2 regions of the Thiomicrorhabdus sediminis genome follow, and region 2 is predicted to be linked to the other one. Evidence: predicted binding sites of a transcription regulator. Region 2 holds the regulator's gene; the other holds the start of a gene.
The links. Region 2 encodes FNR, which switches genes on or off when oxygen is low (the NO sensors DNR and NnrR bind a similar motif). Its sites were predicted from a motif close to TTGATNTANATCAA; they were not measured.

Region 1 (15,432 bases), 900 kb from region 2:
TGCATCGCTGCTACAGACTCCGCGAAAGTATACGCAAGAGTACCGTACTCATCATAAGCACGCCACATCAGACCCTGCATAATCCCAGACACCCACATCGCAACAATATAGAACACCGCACCGATCGTCGCCAACCAGAAGTGAATATTGATCAACTTCATTGAATACATCTCTGTGTTCCACAGTTTCATTACCATATGGTAAAGCGCACCGATAGAAACCATCGCAACCCAACCAAGAGCACCTGAGTGAACGTGACCGACGGTCCAGTCAGTATAGTGTGAAAGCGCGTTTACAGTTTTCGCCGCCATAACCGGACCTTCGAAAGTCGACATGGCGTAGAAAGCCAAAGCGATAATCAAGAAACGCAGGATATAGTCTGTACGTAGACGGTCCCAAGCACCCGAAAGGGTCAACATACCGTTAAGCGCACCACCCCACGAAGGAATGATCATAGCTAGTGAGATTACCGCACCCAAAGAACCCGTCCAGTCTGGAAGAGCTGTGTACTGAAGGTGGTGAGCACCTAGCCATACATAACCGAACATCAGACCCCAGAAGTGGATTACAGATAGACGGTAAGAATAAATTGGACGCTGTGCCTGCTTAGGCACAAAGTAGTACATAATCGCAAGGAAACCGGCTGTTAGGAAGAAACCTACAGCATTATGCCCCCACCACCACTGGATCATTGCATCTTGCACACCAGAGAATAGCGAGTATGAACGGAATAGAGATACTGGAATTGCTAGACCATTAACTACATATAGATATGTAATCATGACCATCATCCCCATAAAGAACCAGTTCGAAACGTAAACGCTTGGATGTGTTTCTTTATTACGTGATGCAATAGTCATAATGAAGTTGAACGTATACATTGTCCAAACAACAGCGATCGCAATTGCTAGCGGCCATTCCTGCTCATGGTATTCTTTACCAGTCGTGATACCTAAACCGATAGAAACCACTGTAGCTAGAAGACCAATCGTGAACAAAATCGCTGTCCACCAAGCCATATTGTTGCTCCACAATCTGACACCGTTCGTTCTCTGAACAGTATAGAAAGCGGTTGCCATTAATGTCATACCACCAAATGCGAAGATTACAGTATTCGTATGAATAACACGTAGTCGAGCAAAAGTGATTTCCGCAATATCAAAGTTTAACACTGGCCACGCTAGTTCTGCCGCTGCGTAAGTACCGAAAAAAGTACCCAACACAAGGAAAACAATCGCACCTACCGTTAAATACTTAACCACGCCATTATCATATTGTGGTTTTGCTGTAGTATCCATCAGCCGGATTCCCCTTTATAGTCTTAATAATTCACCTCAACCTGCCCGCTTTTTTATTTTCGTTAAACGGTTTACCGACAGGTAGAGCCCCTCAACGCGCATTATACCTACTAAATTTGTAGGCAAAGCAAAAGACCATTAAAAGTTAACTTACATCAAGAATTTCAGTAAATTAGGCTTAAAACGGCTTTATAACAAGTCAAGATTTGCTTAAAAAATCTTTCAAATTATCCCAGAAAGCGAATCTGCAAGCCACTTATGGGAGCCAAAAATAATTTATACCCCTATATCAATTTATTTTATTCGACCATCTAAAAATTGCAGTTTCAAAGCCTTAACATATCCAATTAATGCTTTTTCAGTTATCATATTGCCAATTTAAAAACTTTAGGAAATTCAGCGATGCGCACTGCGACAGTCAAACGCGATACTTTAGAGACTCAAATCGAAATCAGCGTCAATCTTGATGGCCAAGGTGAAGCTAAATTGGATACAGGTGTACCGTTTTTTGAACATATGCTCGATCAAATCGCCCGTCACGGCATGATTGATCTGGATATCAAAGCCAACGGCGACCTGCATATTGACGATCACCACACAGTCGAAGATGTGGGTATCACTCTTGGTCAAGCGATTGCCAAAGCGGTTGGCGATAAGAAAGGCATTACCCGCTACGGCCATGCCTATGTGCCATTGGACGAAGCCCTCTCTCGCGTCGTCATCGACCTGTCAGGACGTCCTGGCCTGGAATTCCATTGCGACTTCACCCGTGAACAGATCGGCAGCTTCGAAACTCAATTGGTGTTGGAATTTTTCCAAGGCTTTGTCAACCACGCCAACGCGAGCTTGCATATTGACAATATTCGCGGCTACAACGCACACCATCAGGCTGAAACCATCTTTAAAGCTTTTGGCCGCGCATTGCGAATGGCTTTATCCGCTGATGAGCGCATGGCTGGTAAGACACCATCTACCAAAGGAAGCCTGTAAATGGATCAAAAACTGGTTGCCGTAGTAGATTACGGCATGGGCAACCTACGCTCCGTTTCCAAAGCCGCCGAGCATGTCGCACCCGCCAATACAAAAATTCTGGTTACCAGTAATCCACAAGATATTGTCGATGCTGATGCGGTAATTTTTCCCGGCCAAGGTGCCGCCAAAGCGTGCATGGGCGCCTTAATGGACAGCGGCATGATCCACCCGGTACAGCAAGCGACGAAAGAGAAACCGTTTCTGGGAATCTGCATGGGTCTACAAGTATTAATGAGTCACAGCAACGAGAACCAAGGCATTGATTGCCTTGATGTCATCAAAGGCAATGTCAAACACTTTGAGTTCGGCGCAGACTCGTCACTGAAGACTCCCCATATGGGATGGAACCAGATCCATCAAACCCGTGAACACGCGCTGTGGCATCAAATTCCGCAGGACAGTCGTTTTTATTTTGTTCACAGCTATTACGTAGAACCGGAAAACCGTGATTTTATCGGCGGAGAGACCACTCATGGCATCACTTTCCCATCGGTTCTCAATCACAACAATATTTTTGCGATTCAAGCCCACCCTGAAAAAAGCGCCGATCACGGTTTACAGCTATTCAAAAACTTCCTTGACTGGAACGGGCAATAATTTCTAAAGGCTTTTATTTATGCTATTAATTCCTGCAATCGATTTAAAAGACGGCGAATGCGTTCGCCTTCGTCAAGGCGTTATGGAAGACGCTACCGTATTTTCCGGTGACATTGTCGCCATGGCCGAACGTTGGGTAAGCCAGGATGCACGTCGTCTACACATGGTTGACCTAAACGGTGCCTTTGACGGCAAACCGGTTAATGCCGAAGCGGTATATCAGGTTCGTGCCGCCTACCCTGACCTACCGATTCAAATCGGTGGTGGTATTCGCGACTTGGAAACTATCGAAGCCTACCTGAAGGCCGGTGTCAGCTACTGCATCATCGGCACCAAAGCGGTACACAACCCTGAATTCGTTGCCGAAGCCTGTAAAGCCTTCCCGGGACATATTATGGTTGGCCTTGATGCCAAGGACGGCATGGTGGCAATCAATGGTTGGGCCGAAGTCACCGACTACGAAGTGAAATCTCTGGCCAAACAGTTTGAAAACGACGGTGTTGAGGCAATTATCTATACCGATATCGGTCGTGACGGCATGATGCAGGGCGTCAATATCGAAGCCACACAAGCATTGGCACAAGCGGTCAATATCCCGATTATCGCCTCCGGCGGCATCACCAATCTTGACGATATCCGTCGTCTAGCGACGATTGAGGCCGATGGTGTCAGCGGCGCCATTACCGGCCGCGCTATCTATGAAGGCACTTTAAATTTCCAAGAAGGCCAGGCACTTTCCGATGAACTGGCGCCGAAATAACGAGAACCGATTATGAGTCTAGCAAAACGCATTATCCCTTGTTTGGATGTCGACAACGGTCGCGTTGTTAAAGGTGTACAGTTTGTTGATATTCGTGATGCCGGTGATCCGGTAGAAGTCGCTAAACGCTATGACAAACAAGGCGCAGACGAGATCACCTTTTTGGACATTACCGCCACTTCCGATAACCGCGGCACCACGGTGCACATGGTTGAACAGGTTGCCAGCCAAGTATTTATCCCGCTAACGGTTGGCGGCGGCATTCGTTGCGTCGACGACATTCGCACCATGCTCAATGCGGGTGCCGATAAGGTCGCGATCAATTCGGCAGCAATTTTCAACCCGGGGTTTGTCAAAGAAGCCTGCGAGGCGTTCGGTTCGCAGTGCATTGTCGTCGCCATTGATGCGAAAAAAGTCAGCACTGATAACGACGCCGACAAATGGGAGATTTTCACCCACGGCGGCCGTAAGGAGACCGGCATCGATGCCATCGAATGGGCACAAAAAATGGAAAGCTACGGTGCCGGTGAAATCCTTCTGACCAGCATGGATCGCGACGGCACCAAAATCGGTTTTGATCTGGCTTTGACACGCGCCATTGCCGATAGCGTAAATATTCCGGTTATCGCCTCGGGCGGCGTCGGCGAACTAAAACATCTCGCAGATGGCGTAACCGAAGGCCATGCCGAAGCGGTGCTGGCGGCAAGCATCTTCCACTTTGGTCAACACACTGTGGAAGAAGCCAAACTGGCCATGCAGCAACAAGGAATTGAGGTAAGACTATGAGCGATATTCTGCAACAACTGGATCAGGTACTTGAAGCGCGTAAAGCGGATTCACCAGATGAGTCTTATGTTGCCAGCCTTTATGCTAAAGGCATTGAAAAGATTCTTAAGAAAGTTGGTGAAGAAGCCAATGAGACCATTATGGCTGCCAAGGATCTTGAACATAGCATCAATATTGATGAAGACAAAGAGCATCTGGTTTATGAAATCGCCGATTTATGGTTTCACACCCTGGTTTTACTTGCTTCACAGAATTTAACAAGTGCCGATATTACGACAGAACTCCAACGTCGTTTCGGCCTATCCGGACATGCCGAAAAAGCAAGTCGCCCACAAGAGTAAGCGTTAATAACCTAAAACTCCAAAAGAGGACAACAGCCATGGTTAGCGAAGAAAAAACAATATTCAGTAAAATCATTGATCGTGAAATTCCTGCCGATATTGTTTACGAAGATGAAAAATGCATAGTCATCAAGGACATCAACCCCAAGGCACGAGTGCATTTATTGGTGATTCCAAAAAAACCGATTCCCACCTTGTTTGATTTACAGCCGGAAGACAAGGACTGCATGGGGCACATGATGTTATTGCTACCACAACTGGCTCAATCACAAGGTCTTGACGGCTTTAAAACCCAGATCAATACCGGCGAAAGCGGCGGACAGGAAGTTTTCCATATCCACATTCATCTGATTGGCAATTAACCCCCTCTCTAGATTGTTTGGCGTGCGTTACACGCCAAATTCCAATAAAATCTTATTTTTAAGTGTGACATTCTGGCGAATTTGGTATCATTAGCGGTCACTTAAAAAAGCGACCCAAAAACAGAGCCTTAAAAACACTCTACCAAGCCAATTCATTCAATACTATTGTGAAGGTTGGCTGACCAAATTTGTCGTATAGTTAACAGAATTTATTAAACGGAGTAAACCCATGGGTATTAGCATTTGGCAATTACTTATTATCCTTGCAATCGTATTAGTATTATTTGGTGCTAAGCGTTTACGTAACGTTGGTAGCGATCTAGGCGGCGCGATCAAAGGCTTCAAAAACGCAGTTAAAGAAGAAGAAAACAAAGACGGCGAAAAGAAGCTTGAAGACAAAGACGGTGACAACGTTTTTGATGTAAAAGCGGAAGAGAAAAAAGCCGACGCTACAGCAAAAACTGAAGAGAAAAAAGACTAAGCTTAATTCTTTGAATTAATGCAGAGTTATTGACGTCATGTTTGATATCGGTTTTCTTGAAATCCTGCTGATCCTGATTATCACCTTATTGGTAATCGGTCCTGAACGCATGCCTGAAGTGGCCCGTAAAATAGGCCAGTTCACCGGTAAGATGCGTCGCTTTGTCAATTCCATGAAGGAAGACAGTCAAGTTCAGGAAACTCTGCGTGAAATTCATGACTCGGTAAATTTCGAAGACGAAAAAAAGCAAATCGACAGCCTTGGCGCAGAATTACAGAGTGATCTAAACACTGGTTTTTCTGCCAGTAATGCCGGCGAAGAATTGGACATGGATCAGTTCCAACGTCCTTTCGGTGGCGACGTCAACCAAGCGGGCAGTCAATTTAACCGCGCTCCGACACAACCGAACCTACCTAAAGCGGATAGTGATTCAAACAAAGCAAGCGCTCGGCCTGTAGCCGCTCCAGCAAATGCTGACAAGGATGCTAAACCGGAAATGACGGAAAACAAAACCGCCCCTTCAGAAAGCCAAAGTGGCACAGAGCCAAGCGATAAAGCGTCGGCAGATAATAAAAGTTAACGACTATGAGCAATTCGGCGCTACCTCCTCAAGATAAAGAGATGACGCTTGTCCAGCACCTGCTGGATTTAAAAAGCAGTCTGACTCGCGGCATTCTTGCCATTATCGTTTTCTTTCTTATTCTGTTTCCGTTTGCCAATGATATATATACCTATATATCCGAACCGCTGACTCGTTACCTACCCGAAGGTACGAGTATGATTGCCACAGCGGTGGCATCACCTTTCTTAACACCGTTTAAGTTAAGTTTTGTGTTGGCTATCTATCTGGCCATGCCGTTTTTGCTATACCAGCTATGGCGCTTTATCGCCCCAGCACTGTACAAGCATGAACGTCAGCTGGTTGCGCCAATTCTGTTCTTCAGCTCGTTCTTGTTCTATTCCGGTGGCTTGTTTGCCTATTACGTGGTGTTTCCACTGGTATTCGGTTTCTTGTCGCAAACCGCACCGGAAGGCGTCACCATCGCCACAGATATCTCGCTCTATCTGGATTTCGTAATCAAGATGTTCTTTGCTTTTGGTATGGCTTTTGAAGTACCGATTGTCACGGTATTGCTGATTCTGACCGGTTGGACATCACCTGATAAGATGAGTCATGCCCGCCCTTATATCATTGTTGGCGCCTTTGTACTGGGAATGTTGCTGACTCCACCCGATATTATTTCGCAGACCCTACTTGCCGTACCGATGTGGTTACTGTTTGAAGTCGGTCTTTTAGTCGGTGCCTGGGTGATTAAGCGCCGTAAAACTGATAACAATATCAATGCCGAAGACGACAGCGAAGAGCCACAACCCTCAACTAAAAGCACTTATCAGACCGATTCTGCTAACGCTAAAGATGACATGGTTTTCGATAACCGCTATGCCGATCAAGTCGATGATGATTTCGATTGGGATGAAGAGTTTGATAATATAGATTCAGAAATGAGCAAACTTGACCGTGAATACGAATCACGCAAGCAGACCAAAAAAGACGCTGAGGCAGATGCCAATGACAGCAATAAAACTGAATCTAATGCAGTCGCCGATAACCCAGATCAAAATGAAGCTAGCGGCACTTCGGACAAGCCAAAAGACAAATAAGTCACGCAATCTATCGCCAGCTTCCGGTTTTCACCGTCCGCTGGCTTTAGCATTCCGCCTATTTATCGCTAGCATCACTAGCTTTTGCCTGCTATTAAGCCCTAATAGCTATGCCAATCAACTTATTGACCATAACAGCCCTTATCTGGCCATGCATGGCTCAGACCCGGTCAATTGGCGCCTATGGCAAGCTGACATTCTCAAACAAGCACAACAAGAGAATCGGTTGATTTTTATCTCCAGCGGTTATTTTTCCTGTCACTGGTGTCATGTTATGCAAAAAGAAAACTACCGCAACACCGATACCGCCAGCTACCTTAACGAGCATTTCATCAGTGTGAAAATCGACCGCGAGTTGAATCCTGAAATCGATAAGCCGCTGATTGAATTTGCCCGCAAAACCACTGGGCAAGCCGGTTGGCCGCAACATGTGATTCTCACCCCCGAGGGTTATCCGATTCACGCTTTTATCTATCTCGACAATAAAACCTTTAACAAACGGCTGAAAAACATCAACCAGCTATGGCAAAACCAACCCGATAGAATTCGCGCTCTGGCAGCGCAGTTTATCGCCGAGGAAAAAGCGCAACTGGACACCAACCACAAACAAGACAATCCCGACAAAGTACTAACAGCAAAAATTTTCGCCGAAGCCCTGTTTGCCCAACTCAGGGTACGTATGGATGATTTTCTTGGCGGTTTAAAAGGCACTAATAAATTCCCTGTCGCACCTCTGTTAAAAAGCCTGTTGCTGTACGATGATTTACCTGACGACATTGATGATTGGCTGGCTCTGACTTTGACGCAGATGCAGTCAGAACATTTATATGATCATGTCCATGGTGGCTTTTATCGTTATAGCGTGGATCCAAACTGGCAGACACCACATTTCGAAAAGATGCTCTATGACAACGCCCAGTTGGCTCAAGTTTATCTGCTCGCGTATCAGCGCTGGCAAGACAAGACTTATCTCGATACCGCTCTACAAACGCTGAACTACATCACTGAACAGCTTTATGACCCGCAAAACCGCATGTATCTCGGTAGCCAATCGGCGCTCGATAAACACGACAATGAAGGTGGCGATTATCTTTGGAACAGAGCCGCACTGGAAAACAGCCTAACCAGTGAAGAGTTTGCCTTAGTCAATCAGGCATGGTTACTGCAAAGTGCACCTCCTTATGATCTGGGCTGGCATCCAAAACCAATCGACAGCCCTTTATGGCAAAGCATTAAAGGCAAATTGAAAAAACCGCATATCCTTACCGACAGTAAAAATCTGCTCGGATGGAACGGCCTTTTGTTGAGCGCTTTGAGCCAGGCTTATCTCTCCAGCAAGCAGCCCCAATATTTAAATCAGGCCGAACAACTGGCGCATCGTTTGGCGGTGTTGATTATGCAGGACAAACCTCCTAGAGCCATTAGCGGCGACCAAACGTTAGGTGAAGCAAGCCTACAGGACTATGCTTTTATCTACCAAGGCTTGCAGGATTGGCAAACCGTTGCGGACAAGGAACCGACACCCCATCATGCAGAAAAATTAGTGCCACTGATTGAATCCAAGTTTTTAAGCCCAGTTGGCTGGCGTTACAATGCCACTCCCATTTTGCCCAACCAGCAGGGTGAAGCGGTAATGAGCGATAGTTTTATTCCCAGTCCAAGTGCGCTACTGAATTGTCTTGCACCGCAATACAGCCAGCAACATCAAGCCTTGCTGCTTGCCAACGCGATTGATTATGCCGGTTATGTCATCAATCTGGACTGCCGGCAATCTGCTGACATACAATAAGCGGCAAATACTCAGGGAGATTTATGGCGCCGCTCATTCTAGTTTTTGTTTTACTGTTTATTGTCACCACCCTGCCCAGCTTGTGGACCAAGGCGATTTTGACCAAACACCGCAAACCGCATCCAGACATTCCTGGCACCGGCTTGCAGTTCGCCGAACACCTAGTAGAAAAACTGCAGCTGGATAAGGTAACGGTGGAAGAGACCGAGGAGGGTGATCATTACGATCCCGTCAGTAAGACGGTAAGAATTTCCAGCGCCAATGCGCATTCGAACTCTTTAACCGCGATAACGACGGTGGCGCATGAAATCGGTCATGCTCTGCAAGACAAGGAAGACTACCCGGAATTGAAACAGCGTACCGCTTTGGTGGAAAGAGCCGCACTGATGCAGAAGTTTGCCGGTATGGCGTTGATGATTACCCCTTTATTGATTCCACTGGCTCATACACCTATGGTGGCTTTGATTACTTTTGCCGCCGGTTTTATCGCTATGGGGGTACCGGTGATAATTCATCTAAGCACGTTGCCGGTAGAGTTTGATGCCAGCTTCAAACGCGCTTTGCCACTATTGAAAGAAGGTCAATACCTGTCGAAAAAAGACCAGAAAACCGCGAAACGGATTCTGTTTGCCTGCGCCATGACCTATGTGGCGGCCTCGTTATCGAGCCTATTTAATCTATGGAAATGGCTTAAAGCACTAAAACGTTAACGCTAAATGGCAACGACCTTATTACGTCCGGATTCTTTGGCTTCATAAAGCGCTTCGTCTGACAAGGACATCGCCTTGTCTATACCGTTGGCGTTAAAGCAAAGACCGATACTGATGGTAAAGGCAACGCCCGTTTCGGCATAGGAATCGCTTTCGATTTGTTTGCGTAAACTTTCACAAATATCAATGACTTCTGCGGCCGAACTGGCGCTACCACAAACGGCGAACTCTTCACCGCCAAAACGAGCCGATAAAAACTTCTTGAAATGCTGCTGTATCTTTTGCGCAACAAACTGAATCGCCTTGTCACCGACATGATGACCGTGTTTATCATTAACCTGTTTAAAAAAGTCGATATCCAGCATCACCGCAAAATGATTATCTAAGCGCTTATCTTGATAAAAAGATTCTGCTTTTTCAAAGAAAAAACGACGATTATGCAAACCGGTCAAACTGTCCGTCTGGGAAATATATTCGATTTCTTTATAACGCTCGGCCTGCAATAAGTTAAGGCGCAAACGCACATAGAACTCTTCGGTACTGGTTTCGATATTGAAAAAGTCGTTAACGCCATACTTCATCATTCTGATACATTCAGAAACGTTTTCCGCACCATCTGTCAATACTATCGGCAACTGACTGGAGGAATAATAATAGCGAACCAACTGAACCAACTTTAGAGTCTTACCTTCACCCAATTCATTAATCTGATTAATCAAGATTAAATCAGGTACCTTACCCTTGATAGCCTTGGATAATTCTGATAAATCTTCGAATAGAAAAACGCGAAAACCTTGATTATTGAGCAGATGTCTTAAATGGGTAGCATTATCAGATGGTTTGGATACCAACCAAATGGATTTGTCGGCGTTTTCCACCATGGTTAGACAGACATTGACCGCATATTCCAGTGCAACCGGGCCATCTTTGATGACATAGTCGGCCACCTGCAGGTCAAACATCTTCTTGCGTATTTTTTCGCTGTAATTGGAGGTCAACACAACGGTAGTAATTCGGTGTTTGCGTAAAATCGGAACCGTCGCCCCTTCTTCTGCATCAGGTAAGTTCAGGTCGGTTAAACAAACCAAAATTTTTGCATCGGATTCAATTACCTCGACAGCTTGTTGAAGATTACGCGCAACAACAATTTTGATATCCGTTTTTTGGGATAGTTTATCCTCCAAAAAACTGGCCATGGATTTTTGATCTTCAATCAGCAAAATAATCGGCTCTGCCATTAACCACCCTAATATTTTAAGTTTGTTGTTATAAAGCATACACATAAGCGGTAGGGGCAATCAATACATCAACAGGACGAATTAGGTAAAAGCACCTTTTAATCGCTCATTTCATGGTTTTTGCCAAGGCAAGAGCCTCTATCCTTATGTCGGGCATCGCTTTTTTCATCTGTTTGGCCAAGGCTTGCATGGTCGCTCCTGTGGTGATCACATCATCAATCAATGCAATTGAGCGACAACCGGCTAGTTGAGCCATATTCACTGCAAAAGCCCCCTTGAGATTGCGTTCACGCTGAGAACGGCTTAACCGTGTTTGACTCGGCGTCGGCTTAACTCTTTTCAGCGCTCCGGACACCACTGGTATATGCAATGTTTTGCCCAGCTGCCTTGTCAGTTCAGCCGCCTGGTTATACCCCCTTTGTCTTCGCCTTAATGGATGTGCCGGCACAGGCAATAACACCTCAATGCCGGAAAAATCGATATGTTCGACCATCAAATCGGCAAACACCCTGGCATAAGCCAAATCTTCATGATATTTAAAACCATGAATCGACCGACTTAAATCGTCATTCAAACACGCCACCACCCGAGTCGAGTCATAACTGGGTGGATTGAACCGACAAGAACCGCATCGCATTCCCGATAAACAAGGTTCACAACAAACCGGACAAACCTCATTCGAATTAATCAACTTAAGGTTGAGCTTGGAATCTGAATTTTGCGGCATCGCCACATCCCCCAGCAACCAAGCCTGTAACAGCAGTGCAATTCGATTAACCCGATGAAACGGCATTCATCCACCTCTTTTTAAGCGATGCAAACTCGTCAAACATTAGCAGTAGATATTTTTCAAAGCAAATTCAAGCGTTTAATCGGTGAATATAAAAATCACTTTGTCTTTATAACCGTCATGTTTTTTTCAATAAGTTTTGCTTTGAGCGCTCAATTCAAGCGCTATTTTGGTTATAATGAAAAGATTAGGAAACGGTAATACCAACCATCTCATAATACTAATGCGATGGTGACACTTTAAGGCACGGCTATGCAAAATCTTGGACAAATTCGCAACGACTGGACGCTGGAGGAAATCCGCGCCATTATGGATCAGCCATTTAATGACCTGATATTTCAAGCGCAAACCGTGCATCGCATGCACTTTAATCCCAATGAAGTGCAGACCAGCACACTGGTAAATATCAAATCCGGTGGTTGCGCCGAAGACTGCGCTTATTGCTCACAAAGCGCACGTAACCAGACGGATATTGAAAAACAGCATATGATGGAAGTTCAGGAAGTGCTTGAACAAGCCTTAGTCGCCAAAGAACGTGGTGCCACCCGTTTATGCATGGGCGCGGCTTGGCGTAACCCGACCAAAAAAGACTTTCCGCGAGTGCTGGAAATGGTCAAGGTGGTTAAGGGACTTGGTCTGGAGACTTGTTTAACACTGGGCATGCTAAATGACGATCAGGTCAAACAACTAAAAGACGCCGGTTTGGATTATTACAATCACAATCTGGATACCTCGGAAGCCTTCTACCCGAAAATCATCACCACACGTAATTACCAGGATCGTCTTGACACGATCGACAAGGTTCAACAGGCCGGCATCAACGTCTGCTCGGGTGGCATTATCGGCATGGGTGAACAACATACCGACCGCGCAGAATTGCTGCGAACCTTTGCCACCATGCGCCACCATCCGAATTCCGTGCCAATCAACCTACTGGTTCCGATTGAAGGCACCCCATTGGCGCACATGAAAGACAAAACCGATTCATTCGAATTCATTCGCGTGATTGCCGCGGCTCGAATCGTTATGCCACAAAGTTATGTGCGCTTATCGGCGGGAAGAACCTCTTTGACCGACGAGGCACAGGCGTTATGTTTTATGGCCGGTGCCAACTCAATCTTCTACGGTGACCGTTTATTGACTACAGACAACCCTGAATCGGACCACGATTTAATGCTGTTTAAGAAGCTCGGCATTGAAATGCAGCGTGATGTCAAAGCCGAGGCCAAAGCGCAAAAAATGGCTGAACAGATCAGCGAACTGACCGCATAAAACCGATAGAGCACTCGATGTCGATCGAATCAAGGTTTCTGCCGCTACTGCAAAACAGAGAAGAACAGCACCTGTATCGCCGCCGTCCGCTGGCAACCAGTCCACAACAGGCGGCTATGCAGATCAATGGGTGGGAAGTGATCAACTTCTCTTCCAATGACTACCTTGGTTTAGCCAATCATCCGCAAATCAAACAAGCCTTAATCACAGCACTTCAGAGCGATGCCATCAGTTACGGAGCCGGAGCGGCTCATCTGGTAACAGGCCATCATCTGCATCATCATCTGCTGGAAGACGAATTGGCAGACTGGCTTGGTGTCGAACGTACCCTACTGTTTTCCACCGGCTATATGGCTAACCTTGCCGTCCAACAAGCGTTGATGCAAGCAGGTGATACGATTTTGGCCGATAAACTCAATCATGCTTCATTGATTGATGGCGCACAACTCAGCCAAGCTGAATTCAAACGCTATCCTCACCTCGATATGAAAGCGCTCGAACGCCGTTTACAAAACAGCCTGAAAAACGCCAGCCAGACACTGATTGTCAGCGATGGCGTTTTCAGTATGGATGGAGATATAGCGCCGCTTAACGAACTGCAACAACTGGCGCGGCAATACGATGCCTGGTTAATGATCGACGATGCCCATGGTATCGGCTGTCTAGGGGATCAAGGCAGAGGCTGCTTTGAATATTTTGGCTGTGAGCTGGACAGCAACACCATCTTAATCGGCACACTCGGCAAGGCTTTCGGTTGTTCCGGGGCATTTGTCGCCGGTAGCGAAATATTGATCGAAACACTGATTCAATTCGCTCGTCCTTATGTCTACACCACCGCCATGCCGCAACTCAACGCTCTGGCAATACGCGAGTCGCTCAAGCTGATTAAAACCGATCAGGCTTCACGTGAAACCTTGCAACGCAACATAAAGCAGTTTAAACAATCGGCGATAAAGATAGGTCTAAACCTGATGCCGAGTGATACCGCCATCCAACCGATTTTATTGCATGACAGCGCCAAGGCTCTGCAGTGGAGCGAGCAGCTCAAGCAACAAGGTTTCTGGGTTACGGCAATTCGTCCGCCAACGGTTCCGACCAATCAGGCTCGCCTGCGCATCACCCTGAGTGCAAGCCACACTGAGAAGCAAATCAGCGCATTGCTTAATGCCTTACAGACATTGCTTAACACCTCAGAGTAACCCGCAGAGAAGAATGCCTCTCCCATTTGGGCTGGGCTTTGCGCTATACTTTATTTATCCCTATCAAACATACTCGGGTTAATCGAATAGCTCGTTAAAAACCCATGGAGCGCTCATATGCTGGCTTGGATTGTTAGACACAAATGGATTACCCTATTCAGTAGCCTATTACTGATTATCTGGCTATTTATCTCGGTACTGCTTAAACCGATTACCCAGAAAATGCTGACCGACCATGTCAAGCCCTACGGTATTGAGCGAGTCGAGCTAGCCGATTTGAACTTCAATCCGTTAAGCGGCACCCTCAACCTTGAGAAATTAGCCCTCTATAAAGCTAACAGCGATTCTCCGACCCTGACCCTTGGCGAACTCGACATCAACCTTTCCGTTTGGGCTTTGCTACAGCAACGCATTCTGGTTGAGTCACTGGTTTTTGCCGATAGCACTCTGCCGTTTTCCATGCAAAAACCAAAGCAAGCGGGTATGGCACCGATCATCAACCTTGCCGGCATTCCGTTGAATGCGCAACAGGAAGAGCCGGCCAAAGAGTCCTCACCAAGCTTATTACCGGGTTTGGATGAGATCGAGTTAAGCAACATCGTTATCAGTCTGGACTATGAAAAGCAGCACAGCACACTGCAAATCGATGAGATGAGCTTAACCGACCTCTATGCCTGGTCGGCGGATTATGGCCTCTTGAAATTCAAGGCTCAACTTAATGGCAGCGCCATTCTGGCGACCCTCAAGCTCTATGCATTCGATGAGCTGCCTAAAATCGTCGGCACGGTGAAAACCGACCATCTGGATCTAGCCAAATTCCGTGATTTCTTACCGGAGGGCTTGCAAAAAACGCTGCAATATTCGGCGCAATTGAGTACCAATACCACCTTTACCGCAGAATTGCATAAGGAGGGCATCAAGCTATTCAACCAAGGAAATATTGATTTAAGCGGTATTCAGTTGAGCCAGTTTGATGAACAGAACACTGATAAAACCGTCGCGCTGGAAGCCAAAAACCTGAGCTGGAGAGGTGATCTCTACGTCACTCAAAAAGCGACCTTAAGCATTGCCACGGAAGGTGATTTAAGCGCATCAAAGCTGCAACTGGTTCAGGC
Region 2 (15,432 bases):
TGACCTTTGATGGTGACTTTTGCAGACGTCTCAAGAGCCATGAAATCCGCATTGGCTTTAATGATGTCATAGAACTCAGAACGAATCTCTGAACGGTCAAAGTCGAAATAAACCACTTTACCGGCAATTTTCGCTTTTAACTCAGCTTTCTTAGCCGCCAATTCTTCAGCAGCTTTCGCTTCAGCTGCTGCTTTAGCCGCTTCGATATCCGCATCCACTTGCTCAGTCGCTTGTGCTTTATTATCCACTTCATCAGTTTTTGGCGTTGAACTACAACCAACTAGAGCAAAACCTAGAAAGCCAACTAGAAAAAGTTGTGAAAGACTTTTTACAGACATTTTGATTCCTCACTTAAAATTAAAAATTACCAATCATTAAAAACTAATATAACCTATTCTACAGCAGAAATCTAAGGGGTTTGGGCGTTTTATTTGAAAAAGTATGACGGAACATTAAAGGCAAAAGTAACTACCAATAGAGGGCACGAGAAAATGCAATTCTGCAACAAAAAAACCCGACTAGAGTCGGGTAAGCGGGCTACATTATGAAAAACGCAATCTAAACAACGTTTCCACACTTTTATTAGACCATAGCCCTGCTTTTAGAAAGTTGATTGAAATCAACAAATAGATTTACCCTTACAAATTAGAGGGTTTTTGATTATCTTATGCGAACTCCTGACAAACTTCCGCTTCTGAAAAGCCTGCCAGCTGCTTTAATTTAGCCTCATCAAAAATCATCACCTGTTTCTTTTTCCAGCTGACGATATTATCGGCATTTAATTTGGATAAAATACGTGACACGGTCTCCGGGGTTAACCCCAAATAGACCGCGACATCTCTATGCAGGATATTAAGACGAAATTCCTCATAAAAGTAACCACGCTGTTTGAAACGGTCAGCCATATGCCAAATGAAGTGTGCGACACGCTGATCGGCATTGCGCTTAATCAATAGCTCAGAATGCAAACGATTAAACTGCAGCTTCTTACTCATGACCGCGATGATTTGCTGATTAAGGCTCGGGATCTGTTGCGATAAATCACTTAATTTGTCATAGGGCAGATTACACACCGAAGTACTGTCCAATGCCTGCATATTGAACTGATAACTTTCATCCAATAAACCATCAAAACCCACCACATCACCGGGTAGATAAAAACCGTGGATAATTTCTTCACCACTGTCGGAATAGGCATACATTTTCAGAACACCTGAACGTACCGCAAATATAGAAGTGAATTTTTCGCCAGCATGATAGAGGTGCTGGCCTTTTTTTATTGGCGATTTTCTTTCGACAATATTATCTAACAGATCAATGTCCGTTTTCATTAAACCCGTCGGAAAACAGACTTTTTGCAAACCGCAACTTAAGCAACTGGCATTGAAGGTAGATTTATGTGTTGTCATAGTGAGCCAAAAAAAGATGATTTTATTATTAATGTTTTCGATTGTATCGTGTTATTTTTTTTTGTCATCCATTGCGATGATTTTTATCAAAAAAAAAACCATTGGTATGATCAAAACAGCCTCTTTTACTGATTGGTAAAAAAACTTACCAACCCTCCATCTTCCTTAGTGCTTATTTTTTAAGCAATCTAACAATTTGCACCGGTTTTAAAGAACTTAAGCCACTTTTAATATTTTTTTACACAAAGTTATCCACAGCTTTTGTGGAAAAGAAATCGGTTACCTCAAGTTCAAATATTACCCTCATAAGTAATACATATATACCTTATATTTCATAAATTTAAACCATAGTGTTAATTTTTAATTTAAATATAAAAAATTAAGTTATCGAATAGGATTGTCAAGATTTTTTTATTTTTATTCACTTAAAATCGCTGCGGACAAGAGCCAACAGGTTTTTACCAACTATGTTAAAATTACAGCCTTTGATTATATTAATTTTTTAAATATATCATCATCATAAACACTAATTACCCTCATTTTTTTGGAGCCCTAAATGGCAAAAATTTTAGGTATCGGTAACGCCGTTCTGGACACAATCCTAACCGTTGAGCATCATCCTGAAGCCAATGAAGAGATGCGCGCATTAGATAAACATACCGCGACAGGCGGAAATGTAAATAATTCACTGTATGTACTCAATCAACTTGGTCATGAAACTTCGATCTGCACAACTTTCGCTGCCGACGCTGAAGCCAAGCAATTACAGACAGATTTACATAAACGCGGCATTTCCACTGAGCATACTCAAACCTTTATCAAAGGTCGCACACCAAGCTCCTATATCACGCTCAACGTTCAAAATGGCGACCGGACTATCGTTCACTATCGAGACCTACCGGAAGTCAGTTTTGATTTTTTTGCCAAAATCGAAATCGAAGACTATGACTGGTTGCATTTTGAGGGTAGAAATTTGACTCATCTACCGGGCATGCTCAATATCAGTAAAACGTTTTTAACCCATCAACCGATCTCACTGGAAGTAGAAAAACCGCGTGATGGCATTGAAGCGCTGTTTGCTCAGGCTAACCTTATTATTTTCTCTCACCACTACGCCAAAGCGAAAGGCTTTGATAATGGCGCCGACTTATTGGCCAGTCTAAACCTCGCACAAACCAATCTGGTCTGTACTTGGGGAGAGCAAGGAGTCTGGTATCAACAGGCTGGTGGTAGTACAGAACACCTTGCTGCTGTGAAAGTGAGTACAGTGATAGATACGCTTGGCGCCGGTGACACCTTTAACGCGGGGCTTATCCATGCATTACTGGAAAAACAACCTCTTGCTGATGCGGTGCGCTATGCCAATGAACTGGCGGCAAAGAAAATTCAACAACCGGGATTGGATAACCTGCTTGCCGAAAACCAAAACAAACCACTAATCAATATTAAACAACTTACCAATACTCGCACCACGGTTATCGATGATCAAAACGGTCGCTCACTGGTATTGATCAAATATGAAGAAGGGGTACGCTGCTATATCAATAACTGTCCGCATCAAGATGTGCCGCTAAACGAAGCCTATAAAATAGATGTGAACCCATTTGAAAAAACACTGAAATGTTCGGTACATGATGCCTTTTTCAACATTGATGACGGCGTTTGCATCGATGGTCCGTGTTGGGATGAAGCACTGCAAAGCGTTGCGGTGAAAATTGATGAGCAAGGTGATATCTACCTAGCCTAGGATAAGTCAGAAGCGCAAAATAAAAAACCTGGCAACGTCAGGTTTTTTATTTTAAAGAGTCCGTGAATTCAGCTCTATACCTATCGGTTACGCTGACGATAGGCCTCATAAACGGCAATACCGGTTGCCACCGAAACATTAAGGCTTTCCACCACGCCAACCATTGGAATCGCCGCAAGATGATCACAAGCCTCTTTGGTTAAACGGCGAAGCCCACTGCCTTCGGTTCCCATCACGATACCGATAGATCCGGTTAAATCGTGATCATAGATTGTCTGGTCGGTTTCACCCGCCAAACCGATCATCCACATACCCGCCTTTTGCATATCTTTAATGGTACGCACCAAGTTAGAGACAACAATCAGCTTCACATTATCGGCGGCACCTGATGCCACCTTACGTACCGTTGCATTCATGCCTACCGAGTTGTGCTTGGGAATAATCACCGCGTCGGCACCTACCGCATCGGCAGTACGCAGGATAGCACCAAGGTTATGTGGATCTTGGACTTCATCCAAAAAGATAAACAGGGGGTTAGCAGCCTGTTCAACAATTTTGTTCAGGTCGCTTTCTGTCAGATCCGCTTGCTTGGCAACATTCGCCATCACCCCCTGGTGATTGCCGTCAATCGAATTAAAAGCCGACTTGGCAACCTGCTGAACATTCAAGCCTAAAGAACGCGCTTGATCGAACAACGATTGCTGACGCTTATTCAAATGCCCTTTTAAAAAGCTGATGCTATAAACAGACTGCGGCGACTGTTTAATAAACTTTTCCACCGCATGCAGGCCGTAAATTACCTCTTGTTTCATCGCAACCTCTATTTATCGGTTTTAGAACGCGAGCGTTTCTTTTTGCGGTAATTACGTTTCTTTTTCGGTTTTTCGGCTTGCTGCTCGGCAACAGACTCTTCACCGGCAAACTCTTCCGATGAATCGCTCAAACTTTCGATAAAACGTAAGTCGACCTTGCGATCATCGAGGTTCACCTGAGCGACTTGGACCTTAATACGATCTCCTAGACGATAAACCTTTCCAGTACGCTCACCTTTCAGACAATGGCGCGCGTTATCGTAATGGAAGTAGTCTTCACCCAACTCGGTGATATGCACAAGACCTTCAACAAACAACGGCTGCAGTTCGACAAACAGACCAAAGTTGGTTGCTGCAGAAACCACTGCTTCATATTCACCACCAATGTGGTGTGATAGATATTCACATTTCAAGAAGGTAACGGCATCACGTGTCGCTTCATCGGCACGACGCTCTGTATCTGAACAGTGCTGGCCGAACTCAACCATCTGGCTGTCATTATAAGTAAAGGTTTCCGCACCGTCTTTAGTCCATGCATGACGAATCGCACGATGAATCAATAAATCAGGATAACGACGGATTGGCGATGTGAAGTGAGCATAATGCTCATAGTTCAAACCGAAGTGACCTTTGTTCTCAGGTTGGTAAACCGCCTGATTCATACTTCTTAACAACACCGTTTGCACAAGATGCTCGTATGGCTGACCTTCGATCTTCTCTGCGACTGCCGCGTAATCGTGCGCTGTCGGCTCATCCCCTCCCTCAAGTGTCAGACTGAAATCCGCCAAGAAAGTACGTAAGTTTTTCAGACGCTCTTCCATCGGCTTTTCATGGACACGATATAGCATCGGCATTTTGTGCCACTTCAGATAACGGGCTGTCGCCACGTTAGCCATCAACATACACTCTTCGATAATCTTATGGGCATCATTACGGACAACCGGCACAATCTCTTCGATCTTACGTTCAGCATCAAACACAATACGTGTTTCAGTGGTATCGAATTCCAAAGCGCCCCGTTCTTCACGCGCTTTTTGCAATACCTTATACAGGCTATAAAGCTCTTCCAGATGAGGAACCTGCTGCTTGAACTCTTTACGGTATTGCGAATCCTTATTGGTCAGAATATCGAATACCTGATTATAGGTCAGACGCGCCTTAGAGTTCATTACCGCTTGATAGAACTGGCTCTTTTCCAACTTACCGTCTTCACTGATATAAAGGTCGGCAACCATACACAGTCGGTCAACCTTAGGGTTCAATGAACAAAGTCCATCAGACAATTTTGACGGCAGCATCGGCACAACACGCTGCGGGAAATATACCGAGTTACCGCGGTTATAAGCTTCCTTGTCGAGCTCGGTTCCCGGCTTAACATAATGAGAAACATCGGCAATCGCGACCACTAGACGCCAACCGTTTTTACGACGTTTGGCAAAAACCGCATCATCGAAGTCTTTGGTGTCTGCGCCATCGATGGTCACCAACTGCATAGAACGCAAATCTTTACGTCCTTCCATATCGGCTTCGGTGACTTCATCACCGATCTGATCCAACTCGGTCTGAAGTTCGTCAGACCAGCTATTTGGAATGCCGAATGCATGAATCGCCGAATCGATCTCCATACCTGGAGCCATATAGTCACCGACAACCTCGATGATTTTACCGATCGGGCCCGAACGAGCGGATGGCTGGTGAATGATCTCGACCAACACAATCTGCTCTTCTTTGGCTCCCATCAGGCCATCTTGCGGGATAAAAACATCCTGGGTAATACGGTTATTATTGGGACGTACCCAAGCCAGACCGTCTTCAAAATTCAAACGCCCCAGCACCTGTTGAGTACAGTGCTCGCTTATCTCGATAATTACGCCTTCCTGACGACCACGACGATCTTCCCCCACTACCGAGGCAATAACGCGATCACCATGCAAAACCTTATGCATCTCTTTTTCAGATAAGAATAGGTCTTTGCCGTCCGAATCAGGAACCAAAAAACCGTAGCCGTCAGGATGCCCTAAAACGCGACCTTTAATCAGGTCCATTTTCTTTAACAAACCAAAGGCACCACGGCGGTTACGAATTAATTGACCATCGCGCACCATGGCTTTTAAACGGCGTGACAGAGCTTCAAAGCGCTCTTCATCATCTTCGGAAACATCCAATAACTGTGCGACTTGAAATTGACGTAGAGGTTTTTGAGCTTCTTCAAGCTGTTCCAGAATGAACTCACGACTAGGAATGGGGTTGTCGTACTTATCCGCCTCACGGGCTGCATGTGGGTCTGAACCCATAGAATTTTCTTTATTCACAATACCAACTAAAGATTCTGTACAAAGCGGACTGGCGAACATTTAGATTCCACCTGTTTGACCATTCCGATTTGTTATTAAAAATTGACGCTATTATAGCAAAACGTTAGTTAACAGATTACTAACCACTGTCGTAATTATTTAAATTACCTAATATTTTCCAAGTTTACGACAGCTTCACGGCATCACACTTAATCGATATAGATCAATCCCCTCAATCATGAGCTTAATAATTTTGTGCCGCAAAAATTCCATGCGCACCTTATCCAGCTTACTATGCGAACTCCAACTTTAATATCAATAAGTTAACCATATTCGCAGACAGAGCATTGAGACTTAATACAGATTAACTTCTGCATTCATCTTTTATACCAATTTTTAGATCGATTTTTTCAATCGTGGCAAACCATAACAACTTTTAGGGGTAAAAACAAATTTATTGATATACGACTACAATGCAAAACACGCTAAGCAACAAGCGCAATATTGACTAGAGACCTTAATTTATAAGCGAAATTAAGTTGTTGCAACATCGGCCAACTTTAATAGAATAGAACCAACTTAATTGATATTGAGATATCTCTTTGCTGAACTTGCACTTAAAAAGCCAAGACAAACCTTTTTCGCCCCCCTTGCAAAAAAAACTGTCTATTGGGCTCGTACTTATCGGTGGTGCCTTACTTTGTTTCAGCCACAGCTTCGCTGCCAGTATTGACAACAACAACGCTTTTCCGAAAACGGTCAGCGATCGGATCTACCAACCCTTCAAAGGTGATCTGGCCGATATTAGGGAACGCCGTATCTTGCGCGTTTTGGTCAGTTACAACAAAACCAACTTCTTCCATACCAAACGCGGCAACCGAGGGATAGAACACGACCTGATTAAAGCTTACGAAAAGTACCTCAATCGTGGCCCTCGTAAAACCCGCTATAAAACCCATATCGTGTTCTTGGCTCGACCATTTGAAAAGCTTTTACCAGACCTGCTTGCCGGTAATGGCGATATGGTCGCCTCTGGATTGACCATTACGCCTGAACGCCAGAGCTTTATTGATTTTACCGAACCTTATATCGAAAACGTTGATGAAATCCTAGTTTCCAACAATGAAAATCCGGCGCCCACGAAACTCGAAGAACTTGCCGGCAAGCAAGTCATAGTGGTTGCCAACAGCAGTTACATTATCCACTTGGAAAAGGCCAACCAATCTTTAGGCTTGCTTGGCTTGGCGCCGATTGAAATCGTCAAAGCCGATTCACTTTTGGAGGCTGAAGATTTATTGGAAATGGTCAATGCCGGCCTGTTTGACTATACCGTGGTGGACAATCATATTGCTGAAATCTATAGCAAAATCTTCAAGAACCTGCGCCTACAAAATGAGTTTGTCTTCCATCATGGCGGCAAGATTGGCTGGGCGTTAAATAAAAATCTCCCTGACTTAAAAGAATCACTTAATCATTTTATTAATGATTATGCACGACCAGGAAAACTGCTCGGCAACAGCCTGTACAAAAAATATTTTAAAAACCCGTTTTGGATCAAACAGCCTCTGAGCTTAAATGCGCTCACCGAAACGCCTTGTTTACAGTATTACTTTGAAAAATACGCTATTTTCTTTGATTTTGACTGGTATCTGATTGCTTCACAGGCCTATCAGGAGTCAGGCTTTAAACAGAACCTGAGAAGCTCTGCCAATGCCGTTGGCATTATGCAGATTAAACCCTCCACAGCCGCATCGAAAATCGTCAATATTCCCAATATCTCAAAAATGGAAAACAACATTCTCGCCGGGGTGAAATATTTGGCATTTATCCGCGACTACTATTTCGATAAACCCGAATACAGCAACGAAGACAAAATCAATTTCTCTTTAGCTGCCTATAATGCCGGACCGGGCCGCATTCGCAAGCTTCAGCGCCTAGCCGAAAGCAAAGGACTAGACCCACATAAATGGCACTACAATGTTGAAGTGATCGCCCGCCAGGAAATCGGTCACGAAACGGTGGACTATGTCACCAAAATCCAAAAAACCAAAATCGCCTTAAAGCTTGCCAAAGAACTGGCGGAGAAAAAGCATTGGTTGAAAAACCAACGCATTGAAGAATTTCAGGAGGCTGAGCAGGAAAAGTCCGAGGCCCCCACCAATCAGGAAAGCCCAGCAAAAACCTTTATGCAAGCGGTCGATAAACCTTAACGTTGATAAAACCGGCATCACGTAAATACTGAGCATGCAATTGACTCATCACTCCCTTATCACAATAAAGCAGGTAAGTTTTTTGCTGATCCAGCGCTTTGAACTTTCGATTCAACTCATGAAATGGAATATTCAAAACCTCAGCATCAGCCGTTACGCTCAACGGCCTATGGTTCACTTCCGCTTCACGGCGAATATCGATAACGACTTCATCACCAATGTGATTGACCACCTCGACCGGCGCCTGCTGATTAACATCTTCAATGATCTTATCCACCGGCAGACTCACCGCCTGATCAACCGCTTTTTCCAACACACTATAATCAAAACGTTTGGCTTCCTTTGCCATACGCTCAAATGACGCGTTAGTCACAGGGTTTTTTGAAATCACGCCACAATACTCCGGCATATTCTCGGCAAACTCGCGGGTTCCGATCTTATCGGCAATCTCGACGATTTCCGGCTTATTCATTGTTGCCAGTGGTCTTAAAACCAATTTATTACTCACCTCATCAATCACCGCGAGGTTGCGTAATGTCTGGCTACTTACCTGGGCAACACTTTCCCCCGTCACCAAGGCATCAATTCCCATCGCATCGGCAACCTTTTCCGCCGCCATCAACATCAGGCGTTTCAATGTGACGCCCATATAACTCTCATGAGTTGCATTGAAAATCTCCGCCACCACTTCTTCAAAAGGCACCGAAACGAACTGCACTCGGTGTGAGGCACCGAACTGGCTCCATAAATACAAAGCCACCTGCTTAACGCCGACTTCGTGGGCCGCACCACCTAGATTAAAAAATATAAAATGGGTTTTCAGGCCACGTTTCATCGTCAAATAACTGGCAACCGTTGAATCGAATCCTCCAGACATCAGAGAAAGCACATCACCCTGCATTCCGATTGGAAAGCCTCCCAGTCCAGCCTGACGCTTGGTAATAACATTCAAAGTATGCTGGTGCAGCTCGAATTCGACTTTAACCTGAGCATTGTGCAGATCAACACCTGCGGGCTCACCCTTTTCATAAAGGTAAGCGCCGACAAAACGCTCCAGATCAAATGAACTGACATCATGAGTTCCGCTACGTTTGGCACGGACAACAAAGGTTTTACCGCTAATGCTTTGCAAATGATGCAAAGCCACCTTCTCACCGATTAACTCCAGGTCTTCGCCTGTCTGGTATTGCACCACTTCCAGATACTGCTCAACCCCGGGGGTTTTCTGCAAAGTATTGCGCACCGCATCAATAAAGACATCCTCACATTCGACTTCAATCTTATCCCAGAAACGCTTCACCACAATCTCGCCATCGATACGGTGCAACAGGGTTCGCAGGTTTTCATAAAGCATGGTAATCATGCGCTTTTTAACCGGCCCACCCTTAATCATAATTTCTGGAAATAACTTAACAATAAATCTCATGTTCTGACTCTTTAAGGCTGCTGTAATTCGCAGCGAATTAATTTTCTGTATGGGTTTTGTAGCGACTGACCTGAATGCCAAACCTGGTTTTAGCCAGGATCTTTAAATCTGCGCGATCAAACTATTGATAATGACACTTTTGCGCACTTCGTTGATTACCGACGACTCGATCATCAACACCTCTTGCGCATTCATCATCATTTCTTTGATTTCCGTGCCGATATAAGAACCGAAACTGACTTCACTGACAATGCCGTTGGCAAGCTGAATCAAAGCGACCAATAATCGTACCTTGTCATTTTCAATACTGTGCAGATCTTTTTGGTGATGCATCATCACCAATTGACAGATATCCGCATCCAAATTCCATTTTTTTGCCACCAACAGTCCAAACACGCCGTGGTTGACACGGAAAATCAACTCTTCTTTGTGCACACCACTGTAATAATTGGTTAAGGTATTGAAAAAGATCTTTTCGTACTTGGCAAAACGACTGGCAAGCATAATCGCACCGGAGTTATGAAACAAACCGGCCAGATAGGCTTTATCGGGGCGCACCTCAACAATATAGGTCGACAATTCACAAGCCACCCGAGCGACATCAAAGCTGTGTTCGATAAGCGTTTCAAAAGCCATGTTTTTGACAACGCTCTTAAACGCCAAACCAACCACCAGGTTTTGCAACTGGGTACTACCTAAACGGTCTACCGCAGCACGAATATTTTGCACCGGCTGTGCTCTTTTACCGACAAAACGCGGATCATTCGCTAGTTTTAGCAACTCACCGCTTAAAACGGTATTGCGCCCTATAATACGCGCGACTTCGCCGAAATCTGGAAACTCAGTTGATGCAAACAAGGCTTGTAACTCAAGCACTTCCGTGGGCATAGCTGGCAACGGGGTATCAGCAAGAATCTGCTGCGCTATCTCTAATTGTTGTTTGATATCCATAAATCGAATAAATCCAAAAGTTCCCGTCATTCAGCAAAAAAACTAGCATAAGGTTCTAAACAGAGTATTTTAACACCCTCCAAAACAGATAGCCTAATGAATAAAAAGCAAAACAGGCCAAACGTCATTATCTTAAACCCATAGAACCGATATATCTGACGCGCTATTTTCTTAAAACAAGCCGCTTTCCCTCTAGAAAAGGGCGGGATACAGAGATATTTTACAATGTAAAACCATTCAAGCAGATTGAATAAAACAGGTTAAACGTGTTAGAATTGATTGGTTTAGCAACTTAAATTAATACAGAGAGATTCTCGATGAAAAGATTAGATCAAGTACTAGCTAACGATGGCGTTGGCGCTGAGTTAGAACTAGTAATCAAAGACGTAATGGTCGCTTGTAAAGATATCGCTTACAAGTTGGCTCAAGGTGAACTAGCTGGTATCTTAGGTGCAACTGAAGATGAAAACGTTCAGGGTGAAACACAGAAGAAACTAGATGTTATCTCTAACGACCTTCTTAAAGACATCCTAATCGCTAACCCATACGTTCGTGGTATCGGTTCTGAAGAAGAAGATTACACTGTTGCCGGTAATGCCGGTGGTAAGTACCTAGTTACTTTCGATCCATTAGACGGTTCTTCGAACATCGATGTTAACCTTTCAGTTGGTACTATCTTCTCTGTACTTGAAGCTCAAGACGACCAGTCTGGCGACAACCAGGAAGTTTTCCTGCAAAACGGTCGCAAGCAAGTAGCAGCCGGTTACGTTCTTTACGGACCATCAGCACTTCTAGTTATGACAACTGGTAACGGTGTTAACTTCTTTACTCTAGACCGTAACATCGGTGAATTCGTATTGACCAAGTCAAATATCCAGATTCCTGAAGATACAGCTGAATTCGCAATCAACATGTCTAACCAGCGTTTCTGGGAACCAGAAATGAAGCAGTACATCGATGACTGTCTAGCTGGTGAAGAAGGTCCTCTAGGTAAGCGTTACAACATGCGCTGGGTTGCTTCAATGGTTGCGGAAGTTCACCGTATCCTAGTTCGTGGCGGTATTTTCATGTACCCATACGACAGCCGCGACCCATCAAAAGCTGGTAAACTTCGTCTAATGTACGAAGGTAACCCTATGTCTATGATCGTTGAACAAGCCGGCGGCGCTTCTTCAACTGGTCGCATCGACATTATGGATGTTGAGCCAAAAGGTATCCACGATCGTGTACCGGTTGTTCTTGGCTCTAAGAACGAAGTCGCTAAAGTAGTGGCTTACCACTCTAAATAAGCTGCAAACGCTTTTTTAGACTGAGAACACCCGCGCTCTGCGGGTGTTTTAGTTTATTAATTTGCCTAATTGATTAAGGAAACAATCATGGGATATTCAGCAGTTCCTGCCGGTAAAGATGTACCGAACGATGTAAACGTAATTATTGAAATTCCTGCGTTTGCACCACCAATTAAATACGAAGTGGATAAAGATACCGACCTAGTATGGGTTGACCGCTTACAGGGCGCAACCATGTCCTACCCAGCTAACTATGGCTATATCAACGATACCCTATCTGATGATGGTGACCCGGTTGACGTTTTGGTTGTGACACCACACCCTCTAATGGTTGGCTCGGTGATTCGTTGTCGTCCAATCGGCATTTTCAAAATGACCGATGACGGTGGTCAAGACGCCAAGGTGATCGCCGTACCGGTTGATAAACTATCGCCAATCTACTCCAAGATTGAAAAGGTAGAAGACATCCCTCTACTTAAAGAGCAAGTAGAACATTTCTTTAGCCACTATAAAGACCTTGAGCCTGGAAAATGGGTTAAAGTTGATGGCTGGGGTGATGTGGAAGAAGCTCGTCAAGAGATTCTTAACGGGGTTGCTCAATACAACAAATAAGCCGTTATTGACCTTCTATTAAAACCCTCATTATTGAGGGTTTTTTTTCGTCTCGCAAAAACAATCACGATAAAACTCAAAAATCACACATTGTTAAAAGGAATTCATCCACTATCTGGTTAATTTTAATCACTCTTTCTGATATAATTATCTACTAATTTGTGTTTAAAAACTGAGAGTAATAATGGCAGCCGAAATTCGTGATAAGCAATTAAGAGCACGCGTCAAACTTCTGGGAAATATTCTAGGGAAAGTCATCACCAATCAAGTCGGTGAAGACATTTTCAATGCGGTTGAGAAACTGCGTACCGGTTATATCAAACTACAGAAACAAGACGACCCTGAATTGCGTCAGGAACTGAAACAGTTTATCGAGTCACGTAAACCTGATGAACTGACCATGATTATTCGCGCTTTCAACCTTTATTTCAGCCTGGTAAACCTTGCCGAAGAGGAAAACCAGTACCATGAAAGACAAGGTCAGTTGAAATCGGACGGCCCTTTATGGACAGGTTCGGTGCTAAACACCATTGGTGAATTCAAAGAGCAAGGCATGAGTGCCGAGCAGGTGCAAACATTACTGGATAAACTGAACTATATTCCGGTATTCACCGCTCACCCTACCGAATCAAAACGCCGTTCGGTGATGGACAATCTACGCCGTATTTTCTTGGATATCGGTACGCTTAACGAAGCCGACACCTACAATAACGAATACGCTAAAGAAGCGCTCTATCAACAGCTTGAATCACAGATTCAAGTGCTTTGGCAAACCGACGAAGTGCGTCGCGTTAAACCAACCGTTGAAGATGAAATTCGTAACGGCATCTACTTCTTCCGCAAATCTTTATTTGATGCGGTACCGACCGTTTATCGCTATATGGAACGCGCTTTAGCCAAGCACTACCCAGATGACAACATCACACCAAACTTTTTTGACCTTCGGTTCCTGGATTGGTGGTGACCGTGACGGTAACCCGTTTGTCACACACGATACAACGGTAGGCGCTCTTTTATTGCAAAGCCGCGCGGTGATTTACGAATATCAGAAACGTGTTTTTGACCTTAGCTCAAAACTGACCCATTCACGCTTTTTGTGCAATATCTCGCAAGAGGTGATCAACCGCTCAACGATTGTCGATGCCGACCTTGTGCAGTTTGTCTTCAAAAAACGTCCAGAGCGTTTTAAAAACGAACCATACCGTCGCTTCCTGTATTTGATGGAAGGACGCCTTAAAAAGAATTTGGAATATATCGAAAACTGGCTTGAAGGAAATAAAACCGAGAAGAGCCCGTTTGCATACCAGTGTGAAAATGAACTGCTTGAAGACCTTGAGTTAATCTATGACTCACTTTGCGCGCACGGCGATAAAAATGTTGCCAATGCCGAACTGCAAGATGTCATCCGTTTGGTGAAAACTTTCGGTTTCTACCTAATGCGTCTGGATATTCGTCAAGAATCAAATGTCCATAGTGATGCGGTCGCCGATATGCTGAGTCACCTTGGTATTGACTATAATGCGCTATCTGAAAAAGAGCGTGTTGAAGTGCTGGCTGAACATGTGTCGGCAGCAACCATCATCGATACTCAACACCTTGATTTAGACGAGATGACGGTAGAAGTACTGGAAGTCTTCAATGTTATCCGTGAAATGCGTAAAGAAATCAGTCCAAAAGCCTTCAACAACTACGTTGTTTCCATGACTCATGAAGCCAGTCATGCGATGGAAGTTCTGTTCCTAGCGCATCAAGCGGGTCTTGCCGGCTACAATGCAGGGGAACCTTATTGCGATATCAATATTTCACCGCTATTCGAAACCATTGAAGATTTGGCACACATCGTTCCGGTTACCGAAGCCCTGTTCGCCAACCCGACCTATAAAGCCTTACTGGAAGCTTCAGGCAACCAGCAAGAGATTATGCTCGGTTATTCGGACTCGGCTAAGGACGGCGGTAACCTGTCATCGGCCTGGAGTCTTTACCAGGCACAAAAAGAGATCATGAAACTGGCCGACTCTTACGGCGTCGATTGTCGTTTGTTCCACGGTCGTGGTGGTACGGTTGGCCGTGGTGGCGGTCCAACACACCATGCTATCCTATCGCAGCCAACAGGCTCGGTTCGTGGTTCAATCAAATTTACCGAACAAGGTGAAGTACTGTCTTATAAATATAGCAACTCGGAAACGGCTAATTATGAGCTGTCTCTAGGAGTTACCGGTTTAATGAAGGCGAGTACGGGTCTGGTTCAAAGCGTGACCAAGGATAAACCGGAATATCTGGAAACCATGAAGCAACTGGCAAAAGACGGTGAGTTCAACTTCCGTGAATTGACCGATAACACCGAAGGTTTCTTTAACTTCTTCTACGAAGCGACGCCGGTAACCGAGATTGGCTTATTGAATATCGGTTCTCGTCCGTCACACCGTAAAAAAGGCAATCTATCGAAATCTTCAATTCGTGCGATTCCGTGGATTTTCGGTTGGGCGCAAGCCCGTTTGACCTTCCCTGCCTGGCAAGGTACCGGTTATGCGCTGGATAAATGGATTCAAGAGCACGGTGATGACAGACTTCAGGAAATGCATGAAAACTGGCCATTCTTCCGCGCGATGTTGAGCAATATCCAGATGGCGCTATTCAAAACCGATCTGTCGATTGGTCAAGAATACAGCAAACTCGGAAGTG

Region 1: a site for FNR is predicted at 1,444-1,457, ahead of ccoN (cytochrome-c oxidase, cbb3-type subunit I). Genes of this name have one in related genera too.

What each region holds. Positions count from the first base shown of each region.
Region 1 is NZ_CP040602.1:188,174-203,605, reverse strand. It holds gene ccoN (cytochrome-c oxidase, cbb3-type subunit I) at 1-1,298, opposite strand, end outside; gene hisB (imidazoleglycerol-phosphate dehydratase HisB) at 1,701-2,288, shown strand; gene hisH (imidazole glycerol phosphate synthase subunit HisH) at 2,289-2,927, shown strand; gene hisA (1-(5-phosphoribosyl)-5-[(5-phosphoribosylamino)methylideneamino]imidazole-4-carboxamide isomerase) at 2,947-3,687, shown strand; gene hisF (imidazole glycerol phosphate synthase subunit HisF) at 3,700-4,473, shown strand; gene FE785_RS00835 (phosphoribosyl-ATP diphosphatase) at 4,470-4,814, shown strand; gene FE785_RS00830 (histidine triad nucleotide-binding protein) at 4,853-5,176, shown strand; gene tatA (Sec-independent protein translocase subunit TatA) at 5,406-5,657, shown strand; gene tatB (Sec-independent protein translocase protein TatB) at 5,695-6,237, shown strand; gene tatC (twin-arginine translocase subunit TatC) at 6,243-7,319, shown strand; gene FE785_RS00810 (thioredoxin domain-containing protein) at 7,228-9,108, shown strand; gene FE785_RS00805 (zinc metallopeptidase) at 9,132-9,818, shown strand; gene FE785_RS00800 (GGDEF domain-containing response regulator) at 9,821-11,056, opposite strand; gene FE785_RS00795 (ComF family protein) at 11,163-11,849, opposite strand; gene bioB (biotin synthase BioB) at 12,099-13,118, shown strand; gene bioF (8-amino-7-oxononanoate synthase) at 13,136-14,317, shown strand; gene FE785_RS00780 (DUF748 domain-containing protein) at 14,435-15,432, shown strand, end outside.
Region 2 is NZ_CP040602.1:1,662,346-1,677,777, forward strand. It holds gene pal (peptidoglycan-associated lipoprotein Pal) at 1-338, opposite strand, end outside; gene fnr (fumarate/nitrate reduction transcriptional regulator Fnr) at 666-1,409, opposite strand; gene FE785_RS07600 (PfkB family carbohydrate kinase) at 1,966-3,156, shown strand; gene rlmB (23S rRNA (guanosine(2251)-2'-O)-methyltransferase RlmB) at 3,237-3,968, opposite strand; gene rnr (ribonuclease R) at 3,977-6,262, opposite strand; gene FE785_RS07615 (MltF family protein) at 6,865-8,472, shown strand; gene thiI (tRNA uracil 4-sulfurtransferase ThiI) at 8,447-9,898, opposite strand; gene FE785_RS07625 (HDOD domain-containing protein) at 10,001-10,849, opposite strand; gene FE785_RS07630 (class 1 fructose-bisphosphatase) at 11,167-12,138, shown strand; gene ppa (inorganic diphosphatase) at 12,226-12,750, shown strand; partial or broken gene ppc (phosphoenolpyruvate carboxylase) at 12,935-15,432, shown strand, end outside.